DNA from 3 places in the Mesorhizobium australafricanum genome. Region 2 is predicted to be linked to each of the others. Evidence: predicted binding sites of a transcription regulator. Region 2 holds the regulator's gene; each other region holds the start of a gene.
The links. Region 2 encodes LexA, which represses DNA repair genes until DNA is damaged. Its sites were predicted from a motif close to TGTTCNNNNTGTGTTCNG; they were not measured.
Positions count from the first base shown of each region.

Region 1: RFM98_RS29160 (helicase-related protein) is a predicted target of LexA. The motif match lies at 2,539-2,556, and genes of this name have one in related genera.
Region 3: uvrA (excinuclease ABC subunit UvrA) is a predicted target of LexA. The motif match lies at 3,337-3,354, and genes of this name have one in related genera.

Region 1 is NZ_JAVIIT010000025.1:13,173-18,061, reverse strand. It holds gene RFM98_RS29170 (acetyl-CoA C-acetyltransferase) at 1-1,079, shown strand, start outside; gene phbB (acetoacetyl-CoA reductase) at 1,197-1,922, shown strand; gene RFM98_RS29160 (helicase-related protein) at 2,723-4,889, shown strand, end outside.
Region 2 is NZ_JAVIIT010000019.1:51,154-56,042, forward strand. It holds gene RFM98_RS26820 (benzoate-CoA ligase family protein) at 1-757, shown strand, start outside; gene kynU (kynureninase) at 773-2,020, opposite strand; gene lexA (transcriptional repressor LexA) at 2,485-3,219, shown strand; gene RFM98_RS26835 (ComEC/Rec2 family competence protein) at 3,273-4,889, opposite strand, start outside.
Region 3 is NZ_JAVIIT010000001.1:672,827-677,715, forward strand. It holds gene RFM98_RS03265 (GNAT family N-acetyltransferase) at 1-230, opposite strand, end outside; gene uvrA (excinuclease ABC subunit UvrA) at 265-3,186, opposite strand; gene RFM98_RS03275 (hypothetical protein) at 4,235-4,489, opposite strand; gene RFM98_RS03280 (ATP-dependent Clp protease proteolytic subunit) at 4,593-4,889, opposite strand, start outside.

The DNA of each region.
Region 1 (4,889 bases), on a different contig from region 2:
TCAAGGAATTGCTCGCGCGGGCGAGCGTCGAGGCGGCGGAAGTCGACGAGGTCATCCTCGGCCAGGTGCTGACCGCCGCGCAGGGCCAGAACCCGGCGCGCCAGGCCTCGATCAATGCCGGCCTGCCGAAGGAGACCACCGCCTGGGGCCTCAACCAGGTTTGCGGCTCGGGCCTGCGCGCGATTGCGCTCGGCATGCAGCAGATCGCCACCGGCGACGCCAAGGTGATCATCGCCGGCGGCCAGGAATCGATGTCGCTGTCGCCGCATGCCGAGCATCTGCGCGCCGGCGTCAAGATGGGCGACTACAAGATGATCGACACCATGATCAAGGACGGCCTGTGGGATGCCTTCAATGGCTACCACATGGGCAACACCGCCGAGAATGTCGCCCGCCAGTTCCAGATCACCCGCGACGACCAGGACCAGTTCGCGCTCGCTTCGCAGAACAAGGCGGAAGCCGCGCAGAAGGCTGGCAAGTTCAAGGACGAGATCGTCGCTTTCACCATCAAGGGCAGGAAGGGCGACACCGTCGTCGACCAGGACGAGTATATTCGTCATGGCGCGACGCTTGACGCCATGACCAAGCTGAAGCCCGCTTTCGACAAGGACGGCACGGTCACCGCCGCCAACGCTTCCGGCATCAATGACGGCGCCGCCGGCGCGCTGCTGATGACCGAGGCCGAGGCTGCCCGGCGCGGCATCACCCCGCTGGTGCGCATCGCTTCGTGGGCGACCGCCGGCGTCGATCCGGCGATCATGGGCACCGGACCTATTCCCGCTTCGAAGCGGGCGTTGGAAAAGGCCGGCTGGTCGGTCAAGGATCTCGACCTCGTCGAGGCCAACGAGGCCTTCGCCGCGCAGGCCTGCGCCGTCAACAAGGGCATGGGATGGGATCCCGCGATCGTCAACGTCAATGGCGGCGCCATCGCCATCGGCCATCCGATCGGCGCTTCCGGCGCCCGCGTCTTCAACACGCTGGTGTTCGAGATGCGCCGCCGCGGCGCCAAGAGGGGCCTTGCCACACTTTGCATCGGCGGCGGCATGGGCATCGCCCTATGCGTCGAAGCGCTGAACTGAGCCAATAGCGAATAGGGAGTAGCGAATAGGGAAAAATGGCGTCGGCGCGACGGGACATAGATCCCTACTCGCTATTCGCCACTCCCTATTCGCTCCTCCACCAACAGGGAGGAGCACATGTCCAAAGTAGCAATCGTCACAGGTGGATCGCGCGGCATCGGCGCGGCGATATCGGTCGCATTGAAGAACGCCGGCTATTCGGTCGCCGCGAACTATGCCGGCAATGACGAGGCGGCCGCGAAATTCAATGCCGAGACCGGTATCCCGGTCTACAAATGGTCCGTCGCCGACTACGATGCCTGCGCCGCCGGCATCAGGCAGGTGGAGGCCGATCTCGGTCCGGTCGGGGTGCTGGTCAACAATGCCGGTATCACCCGCGACGCCATGTTCCACAAGATGACGCCCGCGCAGTGGAAGGAAGTGATCGACACCAACCTCTCCGGCGTCTTCAACATGACGCATCCTCTGTGGAGCGGCATGCGCGACCGCAAGTTCGGCCGCGTCATCACAATTTCCTCGATCAACGGCCAGAAGGGCCAGGCCGGCCAGGTCAACTACTCCGCCGCCAAGGCCGGCGACATCGGCTTCAGTAAGGCTCTTGCTCAAGAAGGGGCTCGCGCGGGCATCACCGTCAACGTCATCTGCCCCGGCTATATCGCGACCGAAATGGTCAAGGCGATCGACGAGAAGGTGCTCAACGAACGCATCATCCCGCAGATCCCGGTCGGCCGCCTCGGCGAACCGGAAGAGATCGCGCGCTGCGTCGTCTTCCTTGCTTCCGATGAGGCCGGCTTCATCACCGGCTCGACCATGTCAGCCAATGGCGGCCAGTACTTCGCCTGATACCCGATTGTCATTCAGAGCGGGACGGCATTTCTTTGAATCGCCACCCCGCTCTAGATCTTATTTTGAAGCGTGATCTCCCCCTAAAAGCCTGCAACTTTTAGGGATCGTGCTCTGGGCGGCCCTGACATCTGGGCCGCCTTACGCGCCCGCCGGAAAGGCCGGCGCGCCACCTTGCCTCAATTCGGCACGCAAAAGTTAACGGCCGGGCCACGCCCTGTGCGCAACCCGCTTCGCAAGCTGTGAATTTTCGGTGGGCAAGCTGTGGATAACACCATATCTAGGGGTGAACAAACCGGGAAAATAACCGGATCGCTGATTCGTCGCCGATTCGTTCTGGCTTTGGCCGAAAAGTTAACGACAGACGGCGCAAACATCACCGAATTCGTTAAAAGCGATTAAGAAAAATCAACGATTTCATAATCTTGAGGGCCACCCCCAAGTCGACCGCGACCGTTCACCGGCAAAGGTTAACGACGGCCTGGGTCCAGCGAGGACCAAGCATGAATCGGGCCAGTTTGTCGATTCAGCATCTGGTGAGACTCATCGTCAGAAAATCCACATATAGCCGTGAACAAAACCTGAATCAGAACGAGTCAGCGATTCGTCGCTGATTCGTTCCAGACTCGTTCCAGCCGTTAACAACAGCCGATTTCGACCGTCCCCGGCTGGCCTCGCTTGTCCCCAAAGGAACATTCCGCTTTCGCTTCGCGTGCTAAATCCCTATGTGTCGGCTGTCACACGCGGCGGCGCCGCCGCGCCTCCGACCAAAAGCGGCAGAAACACTTATTTCCGAGCCGATGAATATCCAGCCGAAACACTCCCAGCCGCTGATCCTTTCGGGCCGCGACGTGACGGCCGTGCTAGGCCCCACCAACACCGGCAAGACCCATCTCGCCATCGAGCGCATGGTCGCGCATGAGACCGGCATCATCGGCCTGCCACTGCGGCTGCTCGCCCGTGAGGTCTATGCCCGCGTCTGCGAGAAGGTGGGCGCCCACAAGGTGGCGCTGATCACCGGCGAGGAGAAGATCCAGCCGGCCGGCGCGAAATACTCGGTCTGCACCGTCGAAGCCATGCCGCGCGAAACCGACGCCGCCTTCGTCGCCATCGACGAGGTGCAGCTCGCCGGCGATCTCGAGCGCGGCCACATCTTCACCGACCGCATCCTGCATCTGCGCGGCCGTCAGGAGACGCTGCTTCTGGGCGCCGCCACCATGCATGGCATTCTGCAGAAGCTGCTGAAGGGCGTGTCGGTGGTGACGCGGCCACGGCTTTCGCATCTCGCCTATGCCGGCTCGAAGAAGCTCACCCGGCTCCCGCGGCGCACGGCGATCGTCGCCTTTTCCGCCGACGAGGTCTATGCCATCGCCGAGCTGATCCGCCGCCAGCAGGGCGGCGCCGCCGTCGTGCTCGGCGCGCTCTCGCCGCGCACCCGCAACGCGCAGGTGGAGATTTTCCAGTCCGGAGACGTCGACTATCTCATCGCCACCGACGCCATCGGCATGGGGCTGAACCTCGACCTCGATCATGTCGCCTTCGCCCAGAACCGCAAGTTCGATGGCTATCAGTATCGCAACCTGACCGCGGCCGAGCTCGGCCAGATCGCCGGCCGCGCCGGCCGGCATCTGCGCGACGGCACATTCGGCGTCACCGGCCAGGTCGATCCGTTCGACGAGGATTTGGTCAGGAAGATCGAGGCGCACGACTTCGACCCGGTGAAGGTGCTGCAGTGGCGCACCGCCGATTTTGACTTTTCCAGCCTCGATGCGCTGAAGCGCTCGATCGAGACCAATGCGCCGGTCGAAGGGCTGACCCGCGCGCTGCCGGCTGTCGACGCGCAGGCGCTGGAACATCTGTCGCGCGACGGCGATATCCGCGCCCTCGCCTCCGGCAAGGAGCGCGTCGCGCTGCTCTGGGAAGCCTGCGCCCTGCCGGACTACCGCAAGATCGCGCCGGCCCAGCATGCCGACCTCATCGCCTCGATCTATACGGACCTTGCCCGCCATGGCCATGTCGATGAGAATTACATGGCCGAGCAGGTGCGGCGCGCCGACACGACGGAGGGCGATATCGACACGCTCTCGCATCGGATCGCGCAGATCCGCACCTGGACTTTCGTCTCCAATCGCCCTGGCTGGCTGGCCGATCAGCTACACTGGCAGGAAAAGACGCGCGAAATCGAAGACAGATTGTCGGATGCGCTGCATGAGCGGTTGACGAAACGCTTTGTAGACCGCAGGACTTCCGTCCTCATGCGGCGCCTTAGAGAAAATACCATGCCTGAAGCCGAAATCAGCCCAACCGGAACCGTCCTCGTCGAAGGCCATCATGTCGGCGAGTTGCAGGGTTTCCGCTTCACCGCCGACCAAAGCGCCGGCGGCGAGGACGCCAAGGCGGTGCGCACCGCCGCGCAGAAGGCGCTTGCGGCCGAGTTCGAGGCGCGCGCCGAACGTTTTGCCGCGTGCGCCAACGGCGATCTGGCTTTGGGCTCCGACGGCGTCTTGCGCTGGATCGGCGCGCCGATCGGCACGCTGGTGGCCGGCGACGAGGCGCTGAAGCCGCGTCTGGTCCTGCTTGCCGACGAACAGCTGACTGGCCCTGGCCGCGACAAGGTCGCGGCGCGCGCCGAGCGTTTCGTCAATTTCCAGATCGAGTCACTGTTGAAGCCGCTGGTCGATTTGAAGAATGCCGACCAGCTCACCGGCATCGCGCGCGGCATCGCCTTCCAGCTGGTTGAGCATTTCGGCCTGATCAATCGCCGCGACATCGCGGAGGAGATGAAGTCGCTCGACCAGGAAGGCCGCGCAGCACTGCGCCGCCTCGGCGTGCGCTTCGGCGCCTACCATGTCTTCGTGCCGGCGCTCATCAAGCCGGCGCCGGCTGGCCTGGTGACGCTGCTCTGGGCGTTGAGGAACGACGGCAAGGACAAGCCGGGCTTTGGCGATGTGGTGCATGCGCTGGCCT
Region 2 (4,889 bases):
CACGGCGCCGACGGCCTACAGGGCCATGCTGAAGGCCATGGATGAAGGTGCCGACCTGTCGTCGCTGCGCGTTGCCGTTTCGGCTGGCGAGACCTTGCCCGCCCCGGTCTTCGAAGAATGGACGCGAAAGACCGGCAAACCGATCCTGGACGGCATCGGGGCTACCGAGATGCTGCACATCTTCATCTCCAACCGCTTCGGCGAGATGAAGCCGGCTTCGACCGGCAAGCCGGTGCGCGGCTACGAAGCGCGCATCGTCGACGACGAGATGCGCGAGTTGCCGCGCGGCGCGACAGGCAGGCTGGCGGTGCGCGGGCCGACGGGCTGCCGCTACATGGCCGACGACCGCCAGAAGGACTATGTCCGTTGCGGCTGGAACCTGACCGGCGACACCTTCGTGCAGGACGAGGACGGCTTCTTCCATTTCGCCGCCCGCTCCGACGACATGATCGTCAGCGCCGGCTACAACATTGCCGGGCCGGAAGTTGAGGCCGCGCTGCTGTCGCATCCGGATGTCGCGGAATGCGCCGTCATCGGCGCAGAGGACGCCGAACGCGGCCAGATCGTCGAGGCGCATGTCGTGCTGGCGCCCGGCGCGACGGCGGACGCAGCGACCGTCAAGCGCCTCCAGGACCACGTCAAGGCGACGATCGCACCTTACAAATACCCTCGCTCGGTCAAGTTCATCGCGGCCTTGCCCAAGACCCAGACCGGCAAGATCCAGCGCTTTCGCCTGCGCGCCGAAAAGCCCCATTGAGCGGGCGATCCCGTTTCAGGTGACGGCCTCCTTGACGGCATAGCGGGCATCCTGCCAGGCGCCCGTGCGCAGGATGTCTTCCAGCACCTCGACAGCATCCCAGACATCCCGGTAGCCGACATAAAGCGGCGTGAACCCGAAACGAACGGTCGACGGCGCGCGGAAATCGCCGATCACGCCGCGCTCGATCAAGGCGCGCATCACCTGGTAGCCATGCGGATGGGCGAACGATACCTGGCTGCCGCGCTCGGCGCCGTTGCGCGGGCTTTCCAGCTCAAGACCAAAGACGCCGCATCTTGCTTCGACCAGCCGGATGAACAGGTCCGTCAGCGCGATGCTTTTTTGGCGCACGGCCGTCATATCGACTTCGTCCCAGACATCCAGCGCTCCTTTCAGCGCCCGCATCGACAGCACCGGCTGCGTTCCGCACAGGAACCGCCGGATGCCCGTGCCGGCGGCATAGCCCTGCTCGAACGCGAACGGCCGCGCATGACCCCACCAGCCGCTGAGCGGCTGGCGAATATCGCCATGGTGGCGGTTCGCGGCATAGATGAAGGCCGGCGCGCCCGGCCCGCCATTGAGATATTTGTAGGTGCAGCCGATGGCGAAATCGGCATTCGAGCCGTCGAGATCCACCGGCAGGGCACCGGCCGTGTGGCACAGGTCCCAGACGATCAGCGCGTCGGCGTCGTGGGCCTTGCGCGTCAGGGCCGCCATGTCGCGCAGCCGGCCGGACTTGTAGTTGACGTGGTTGACCAGGATGACCGCGACGCGATCGTCGACCAGCTCTTCGATCGTCGGGGCATCGACACCTTCGAGCCGCAGCGCCGTGCCCGGCCGCGTCGAGGCCACCCCTTCCGCCATGTAGAGGTCGGTCGGGAAGCTGTCGCCTTCGGCAACGATCACCGAGCGCTCGGGCCGCATTGCAAGTGCCGCGTGCAGGACCTTGTAGATGTTGATCGAGGTCGTGTCGCACACCACGCTCTGGCCCGGCGCGGCGCCGATCAGACGCCCGAGCCGGTCGCCCAGCTCGACAGGCATGTCGAACCAGCGGGCTGTGTTCCAGGCACGGATGAGATCCTGCGCCCATTCCTGCTTCGCGGCCGTCTCGAGCTCGTTGAAGACGTTGACCGAAGCAGCGCCCAGCGAATTGCCGTCAAGGTATATGACGCCTTCCGGCAGGACGAAGCGACCGCGCATGGCGCGCAGCGGATCGGCGGCATCCATCGCCTCGATCTCGGCCAGATCAGGAATTCCCCTCATTGTGCTACCGCCTCCATTTCGACCCGGCGCCGCTCGCACTGCATCGTCAGGCGGCCAAGGGCGGTTGTCTCATCACCGTCGGCGGCAGGGCAAGAACCTTTCGTCCTATGTTAGCTGGTCCATAGACGGCGAAAACTGTGAACCGGAAAACCGCCGAGGTTGGCATTTTGGGTTCGTTTCGTTCACGGTGCAGCACGCGCACCGAGGAGTCGGCGCGAATCTCGCCCGGCACTTTCGTGGTGGTGCCACCTCTTGTTTGAGCTTAAGCACGGGCCGCAAAATCGAGCGGAATCAATGTCACCGCCCGGCTAAAGGCGGCCAGGGCACCATCGGATGCAACATTGTTTCGCCAGCCTTAACAAATTCACTAAACTTTAAACGGTTGCGGAACACAACTGGAACAGATAGTGTTTGTTCTGGGTTTGTTTTTCCGATTCTGGTTTCAGAACCCGTGGGGGCCGCCAATGCTGACGCGCAAACAACATGAACTCCTGATGTTCATCCATGAACGCCTGAAGGAGAGCGGGATTCCTCCATCCTTCGACGAGATGAAGGAGGCGCTCGACCTTGCCTCGAAGTCCGGTATCCATCGGCTGATCACGGCGCTGGAAGAACGCGGCTTCATTCGCCGGCTGCCGAACCGGGCGCGCGCGTTGGAAGTCTTGCGGCTGCCCGACTCGATCGCGCCGGGCCTGAATGCCGCGAAGAAGTTTTCGCCAAGCGTCATCCAGGGCGGCCAGGGCAATCTCAGCCGCCAGGTCAAGCCGGCGACGCCCTCGCGAGCGCCGACGCCAAGCAATGATGACGACGCTGTTTCGGCGGTATCCATTCCGGTGATGGGCCGCATTGCCGCCGGCGTGCCGATCGACGCCATCCAGCACCAGACGCATTCGATCACGGTGCCGCCGGACATGATCACGGGCGGCGAGCACTATGCGCTGGAAGTCAAGGGCGACTCGATGATCGAGGCCGGTATCTTCGACGGCGACACCGTCATCATCCGCAATGCCAACACGGCAAGCCCGGGCGAAATCGTGGTGGCGCTGGTAGACGATGAGGAAGCGACGCTCAAGCGCTTCCGCCGCAAGGGCGCCTCGATCGCGCTCGAAGCCGCCAACCCGGCCTACGAAACCCGCATCTTTGGGCCCGACCGGGTCAAGGTCCAGGGCAAGCTCGTCGGGCTTATCCGCCGCTACTGAGCAATTTTCAGGAAAAGTGCGCGGCGGTTTTCCGTTCGGAATTGCGTTACGATCTACTGAGACGGTTGCGAGGGCTTGGCACCCGTCCTCTCAGGCTTTTCATAAGGCGGCAGGCCCCTCGCCTCGCGAGCGTATTTCCGCTGCTCGTGCCAGGGCCGGTATGGCTTTTCGACCGCGTAGCGAATAGCGGGCCGCGCGGTGGCCGATTGCGGATCGAAGAACACGGCGGCGCTGCCGTCGCGCGCCAGCTGGCGTTTGGTGACGACAAGCACATGCGGATCGTGGCAGGGATTGTAGGCCGTGGCGTCGTTGATGACGATAAGGTCGGCAAAGCCGCAGGCCGGCCGTGCGGTGTCGCGATTTTCGGCGAGCGCGACGATCGCGCCGGAGGGATGCCGACCGATGCAGAGGTCGCCGGTGCAGTAGAAGGGCGAGCCAGGCGGCAGGTCGACGGGATCGGCGATGTCGAGAGCATCCTTGGCGAATGTCTCCGGCGGCACGATTTCCTCGGCTTTCAGCGCCCGTTTCCAATTGTCGGTGGTGAACTCGTTGGAACGGGCGCGGTTGATGGCAAGCTCGCCGCTGCCGATCGGCATTGCCACCAGATGCGCGTCTTCGGAGATGAGCACATCCGGCGTGCGGACATGCGGAATGGCCAGCAGGGCGGCGAGCGCGAAGGGGACGGCGACAAGCCTTAGCCAGGTGGTGGCCATGGTCGCTATGACCAGCGCGATCGTCGCCAGCAGCACCGACTGGATCGAGATCAACCCGACTGCGTCGACCGGCGAGCGCTCGGAAATCCATGCCGAAATAGCGATCATCGCCGTCAGGCCCTTGCCCATCACATAGAGAAAAGGACCGTCGAAGCCGAAGGGCATGGCCAGCGCGCTCAAGACGGCGAACGGCATGACGATCAGCGAGACGATCGGCATGACCGCCAGATTGGCCAGCAGGCTGAGCGGCGACACCCGCTGGAAGTGCCAGATCGCGAACAGCAATGTTGCGCTGCCCGCGATGAGCGACGTCATGGCGGCGCCCCCCACTCCAACCGCCAGTTTTCGCGACACGAAGCCGATGAACGATCGTCTTGCCGGCGGCGCGGTCGCTTTACCGGCGCGATAATCGGCAAAGCCGGCGTAGGCGCCGACCAGGGCGGCGGTGGCGGCGAAGGACATCTGGAAGCTTGGGCCTACCACTTCGTGCGGCGAGACCAGGATGACGGCGATGGCCGAGATCGCCAGGTTGCGCATCGTCAGCGCCGCGCGGTCGAAGAGCACGGCGACAAGCATGACGGCCAGCATGATGAAGCTTCGCTCGGCCGCCACCACGATGCCGGAGATCACGAGGTAGGCGGCGATCGAGACCAGCGCGATGCCAGCGGCATATTTCTTCACCGGCCGGCGCGACGAGAAGTCCGGAAACAGCGCGAAGGCGCCGCGCAGCAGGAACATGATCGTGCCGGCGACCAGCGCCATGTGCAGGCCGGAGATCGAGATGATGTGGTAGATGCCGGTCCGTCGCATCGACTCGTTGATTGCTTCCGGGATCCCGGCGCGCACGCCGACGATCAGGGCCGCTGCAATCTCGCCTTCGGAACCACCGATGCTGCTCCTGATGTGATCGGCAATCCCCTCCCGCGCGTTTTCTATGGCCGATGCAATGCGTGCGCC
Region 3 (4,889 bases), on a different contig from region 2:
ACGCTGAAGATCATGGCGTGGTCGGGGTGCCGTTCGAGAACGATCAGCCCGGCGAGTTCCGCGCCTTCTTCCAGCAGCCAGACCTCGCCCTGCTCTATGCGCGGTGCATAGTCCTCGGTGACCGGGATCGGCGGTGCGCCCAACAGGGCAGTGTAAGAGGCATAGGCTTCTGTCGTTAACGAGACTACTGCCTGGAGATCATTGGCAAGCGCTCTTCTTCTAAGGCTCATTCAAACGCTCTCTAGACACTCACGATCTGCGTGCTCACTCGGCCGCTTCGCGCTTGCCTCCGGGGCGCCGCTCCAGAAGCTCCTTCAGGAACTGGCCGGTATAGCTGCGCTTCTCGCGCACGATCGCTTCCGGCGTGCCGGAGGCGACCAGCTGGCCGCCGCCATCGCCGCCCTCGGGGCCGAGGTCGAGCACCCAGTCGGCGGTTTTTATCACCTCGAGATTGTGCTCGATGACCACCACCGTGTTGCCCTGGTCGACCAGCTCATGCAGCACTTCCAGGAGTTTGGCGACGTCGTGGAAATGCAGGCCGGTGGTAGGCTCGTCGAGGATGTAGAGCGTCTTGCCGGTCGCCTTGCGCGACAGTTCCTTGGCAAGCTTGATGCGCTGCGCCTCGCCGCCCGACAGCGTCGTCGCCTGCTGGCCGATATGAATGTAGCCGAGGCCGACCTGCTTCAGCGTCTCCAGCTTGTCGCGCACGCCGGGCACAGCGGCGAAGAAGTCGACGCCTTCCTCGACCGTCATGTCCAGCACGTCGGCGATCGACTTGCCCTTGAACAGCACGTCGAGCGTCTCGCGGTTGTAGCGCTTGCCGTGGCAGACGTCGCAGGTGACGTAGACGTCGGGCAGGAAGTGCATCTCGATCTTGATGACGCCGTCGCCCTGGCACGCCTCGCAGCGGCCACCCTTGACGTTGAAGGAGAACCGGCCCGGCTGGTAGCCCCGCGCCTTGGCTTCGGGAAGGCCCGCGAACCAGTCGCGGATCGGCGTGAAGGCTCCGGTATAGGTGGCCGGGTTGCTGCGCGGGGTTCGTCCAATCGGCGACTGGTCGATGTCGATGACCTTGTCGAGGAATTCCAGTCCCTCGATGCGGTCATGCTCGGCCGGATGCTCGCGCGAGCCCATGATGCGGCGCGAGGCCGCCTTGAACAGCGTCTCGATCAGAAAGGTCGACTTGCCGCCGCCGGACACGCCGGTGACCGCGGTGAAGGTGCCGAGCGGGATCTCCGCCGTCACGTTCTTCAGATTGTTGCCGCGCGCGCCGACGACCTTGATGCGCCGGTTCTTCTTCGCTTCGCGACGCACTGCGGGCGTGGCCACTTCGAGCTCGCCCGACAGATATTTGCCGGTGATCGAGGCGGGCGTCGCCATGATCTGCTGTGGCGTTCCCTGCGCGATGACGTGGCCGCCATGGATGCCAGCGGCGGGGCCGATGTCGACGACATAGTCAGCGTGCAGGATGGCGTCCTCGTCATGCTCGACGACGATCACCGTGTTGCCGATGTCGCGCAGATGCTTCAGCGTATCGAGCAGGCGCGCATTGTCGCGCTGGTGCAGGCCGATCGACGGTTCGTCGAGCACATAGAGCACGCCGGTCAAGCCCGAGCCTATCTGCGAGGCGAGCCGGATGCGCTGGCTCTCGCCGCCTGACAGCGTGCCGGAATTGCGCGACAGCGTCAGATAGTCGAGGCCGACATCGTTCAGGAAGCGCAGCCGCTCGCGGATTTCCTTGAGCACGCGGACCGCGATCTCGTTCTGCTTGTCGTTGAGCTGGGCGGGCAGGTCGGTGAACCACTGGTCGGCCTTGCGGATCGACAGCTCGGTGACCTCGCCGATATGTTTTCCGGCGATCTTCACCGCCAGCGCCTCCGGCTTCAGCCGGTAGCCGTTGCAGGCGGGGCAGGGGGTGGCCGACATGAAGCGCTCGATCTCCTCGCGCATCCAGGCCGATTCCGTTTCCTTCCAGCGCCGGTCGAGATTGGGGATGACGCCCTCAAACGTCTTGGTGGTCTTGTAGGAGCGCAGGCCGTCATCATACTGGAACGTGATCTCGCGCTCGCCAGTGCCATGCAGCACGGCTTTCTGCGCCTCGGCGCCCAGGTCCTTGAACTTGTCGCCGAGCTTGAAGCCATAGGCCTTGCCGAGCGCTTCCAGCGTCTGCGCATAATAGGGAGAGGTCGACTTCGCCCACGGGCTGATGGCACCATCGCGCAGCGAGACGTTCTCGTCCGGCACGACGAGGTTGGGATCGATGGCGCGCTGGCTGCCAAGGCCGTCGCAGGTCGGGCAGGCGCCGAACGGGTTGTTGAAGGAGAACAGCCTGGGTTCGATCTCGGGAATGGTGAAGCCGGACACCGGGCAGGCGAATTTCTCCGAGAACAGGATGCGCTCATGCGTCTCGTTCTTCGACTTGTTGACGGAATCCTCGCCGGTCAGGCTGGAGTCGAGCGGCCGGTCGGCGAACTCCGCTACGGCAAGGCCTTCGGCGAGCTTCAGCGCGGTCTCCATCGAGTCCGCGAGCCGGGTCGCCAGATCGCCGCGCACGACGATGCGGTCGACGACCACGTCGATGTCGTGCTTGTATTTCTTGTCCAGCGCCGGCACGTCGGCGATCTCATAGAAGACACCGTCGACCTTGACGCGCTGAAAACCCTTCTTCTGCAGCTCCAGCAATTCCTTGCGGTATTCGCCCTTGCGGCCGCGAACGATCGGCGCGAGCAGATAGAGACGCGTGCCTTCCTCCAGCGCCAGCACGCGGTCGACCATCTGGCTGACCGTCTGGCTCTCGATCGGCAGGCCGGTGGCCGGCGAATAAGGAATGCCGACACGCGCGAACAGCAGGCGCATGTAGTCGTAGATTTCGGTGACCGTGCCGACCGTCGAGCGCGGGTTCTTCGAGGTGGTCTTCTGCTCGATGGAGATAGCGGGCGACAGACCGTCGATCTGGTCGACGTCCGGCTTCTGCATCATCTCGAGAAACTGGCGGGCATAGGCCGAGAGGCTTTCGACATAGCGGCGCTGGCCCTCGGCATAGATGGTGTCGAAGGCGAGCGACGACTTGCCGGATCCCGACAGGCCGGTCATCACGATCAGGCTGTCGCGCGGCAAGTCGAGATCGACGTTCTTGAGATTGTGTTCGCGCGCCCCGCGAATGGAAAGGTATTTATGGTCGGCCATCGCCGGTCGCCGCCTCAGATCTGGAATTTGCTGGATTGGGCGGGTTTGTCCCGGCCATCCCCTATGTAGGTATTTTCATTGCCACGTCGAGAGACGCCACAATTCCCGACAAAAGCGTTTAACCGTCTTTCGCGCGAGCGGGCAAGCGGAAAGAACAAAGACCGAACACGCTCCTGACAAAGCGTTGTGGAAACAATCGCTATGGGCATTGTGAAACAATCGCCATAAGCGTTGTGAAACAGATGCCATCGATGCCCGCCTCTTTGATCCACAGAAGCGCTGGACTTACCTGCACGTAACCTGCAGCGATCACATTTTTCGGTAACCGGCTATTCAACGGTTGACGTCGCGGACCCAGAGGGGCAGTCTCAAAGGCGTCAACGAAGCCGGCCGTCTTTCGATGGCCTCGCCGCCCAACTGGCGGTCTGCGAGACGCCGCAGGCGATAGCGATTTGCGCTTCGAACGACATTGTCGCAACGGACCCAGGAGCGGAGCATGACGCCACCGGACAGTCCCTTGAGGCTCCACACCGAGATGGAGCCGCGGCGGGCATAAGTGCCAGGGCAGACTTGAAACGCCAGCCCGACAAACCGTGACTCGCCGATTTCCAACAATCAGAGACCGTAGTCGGATCGTCGGCTGAATGCCGCGTTGCATCCGAAACAGAACGCCGGCAGTCCACTCCCGGCTAAAATTGGATTTGAGATCCATGAAAGCCCCGTCCACCTGCGGAAGCAGTGGCGGGGCTTACATTTTTTGCGATCCTGCCTTCTTCCCAAAACGTGGGAATTGGTGAGAAGCCTCCGAAGGTCGTCATCCTTGGGCGTAGCGACGCGAAGCGGAGCGAAGACCCAGGGATCCATGCCGTTACCTCAGCCGGGGGTGCAACGGTGCAGAATTCTGCCCCGTCGCAGCGCCTTACCGTCACGGCATGGATTCCATGGTCTGCGCCGCGTCGCTTCGCTCCTTGCTTCGCCATAGAATGACGAACGAAAAAGCGCTTCAGCCGATCGTCAAGAAAGTCATCGATCTGTGACGACAGGATTATCAGTGGTTCGGCGACCTCATGCCGCCCGTCGCCATGTCGACGGTTATGCTGCCGCCGATCCTGACATCGGTGTTGCCGATCTTGAAGGTGCCATCGCTGCCGGCCGGCTGCGCGTCGTCCGGTTCCGGCTGCGGCGCAGGCTTGGCGATGCGGTAGTCGCCGCTGACGCCGGGCAGTTTCGGCGACGAGCTGTCGTCGGCAAGTGCGGTGCCGGCCATCAGCATTCCGGCAAGCGCGGCAAGGGCAGCAAACATATGGCTAGGTTGAACGGAGCTGATCATGCGCGAACTATAGAAGCGCGGCTTCAGCGATGCCAGACGCGCGGCAATCAAATTGCCGCCGTAATGGCTCGAGACCTCAGGCCGCCTTCTTGCGCGTGTCGTAGACGTGGTCGACGAGGCCCCATTCCTTCGCTTCCGCGGCGCTCATGAAATAGTCGCGGTCGAGCGTGCGCTCGACCTCCTCGTAGCTGCGGCCGCAATGCTTGGCGTAAAGCTCGGTCATGTGCTGCTTGGTGCGCACGATGTCTTCGGCGTGGCGCTGGATGTCGGAGGCCTGGCCCTGGAAGCCGCCAAGCGGCTGATGCAGCACGATCCTTGTGTTGGGTAGCGCGATCCGCCGCCCCGGCGCACCGGCCATCAAAAGGAAGGAGCC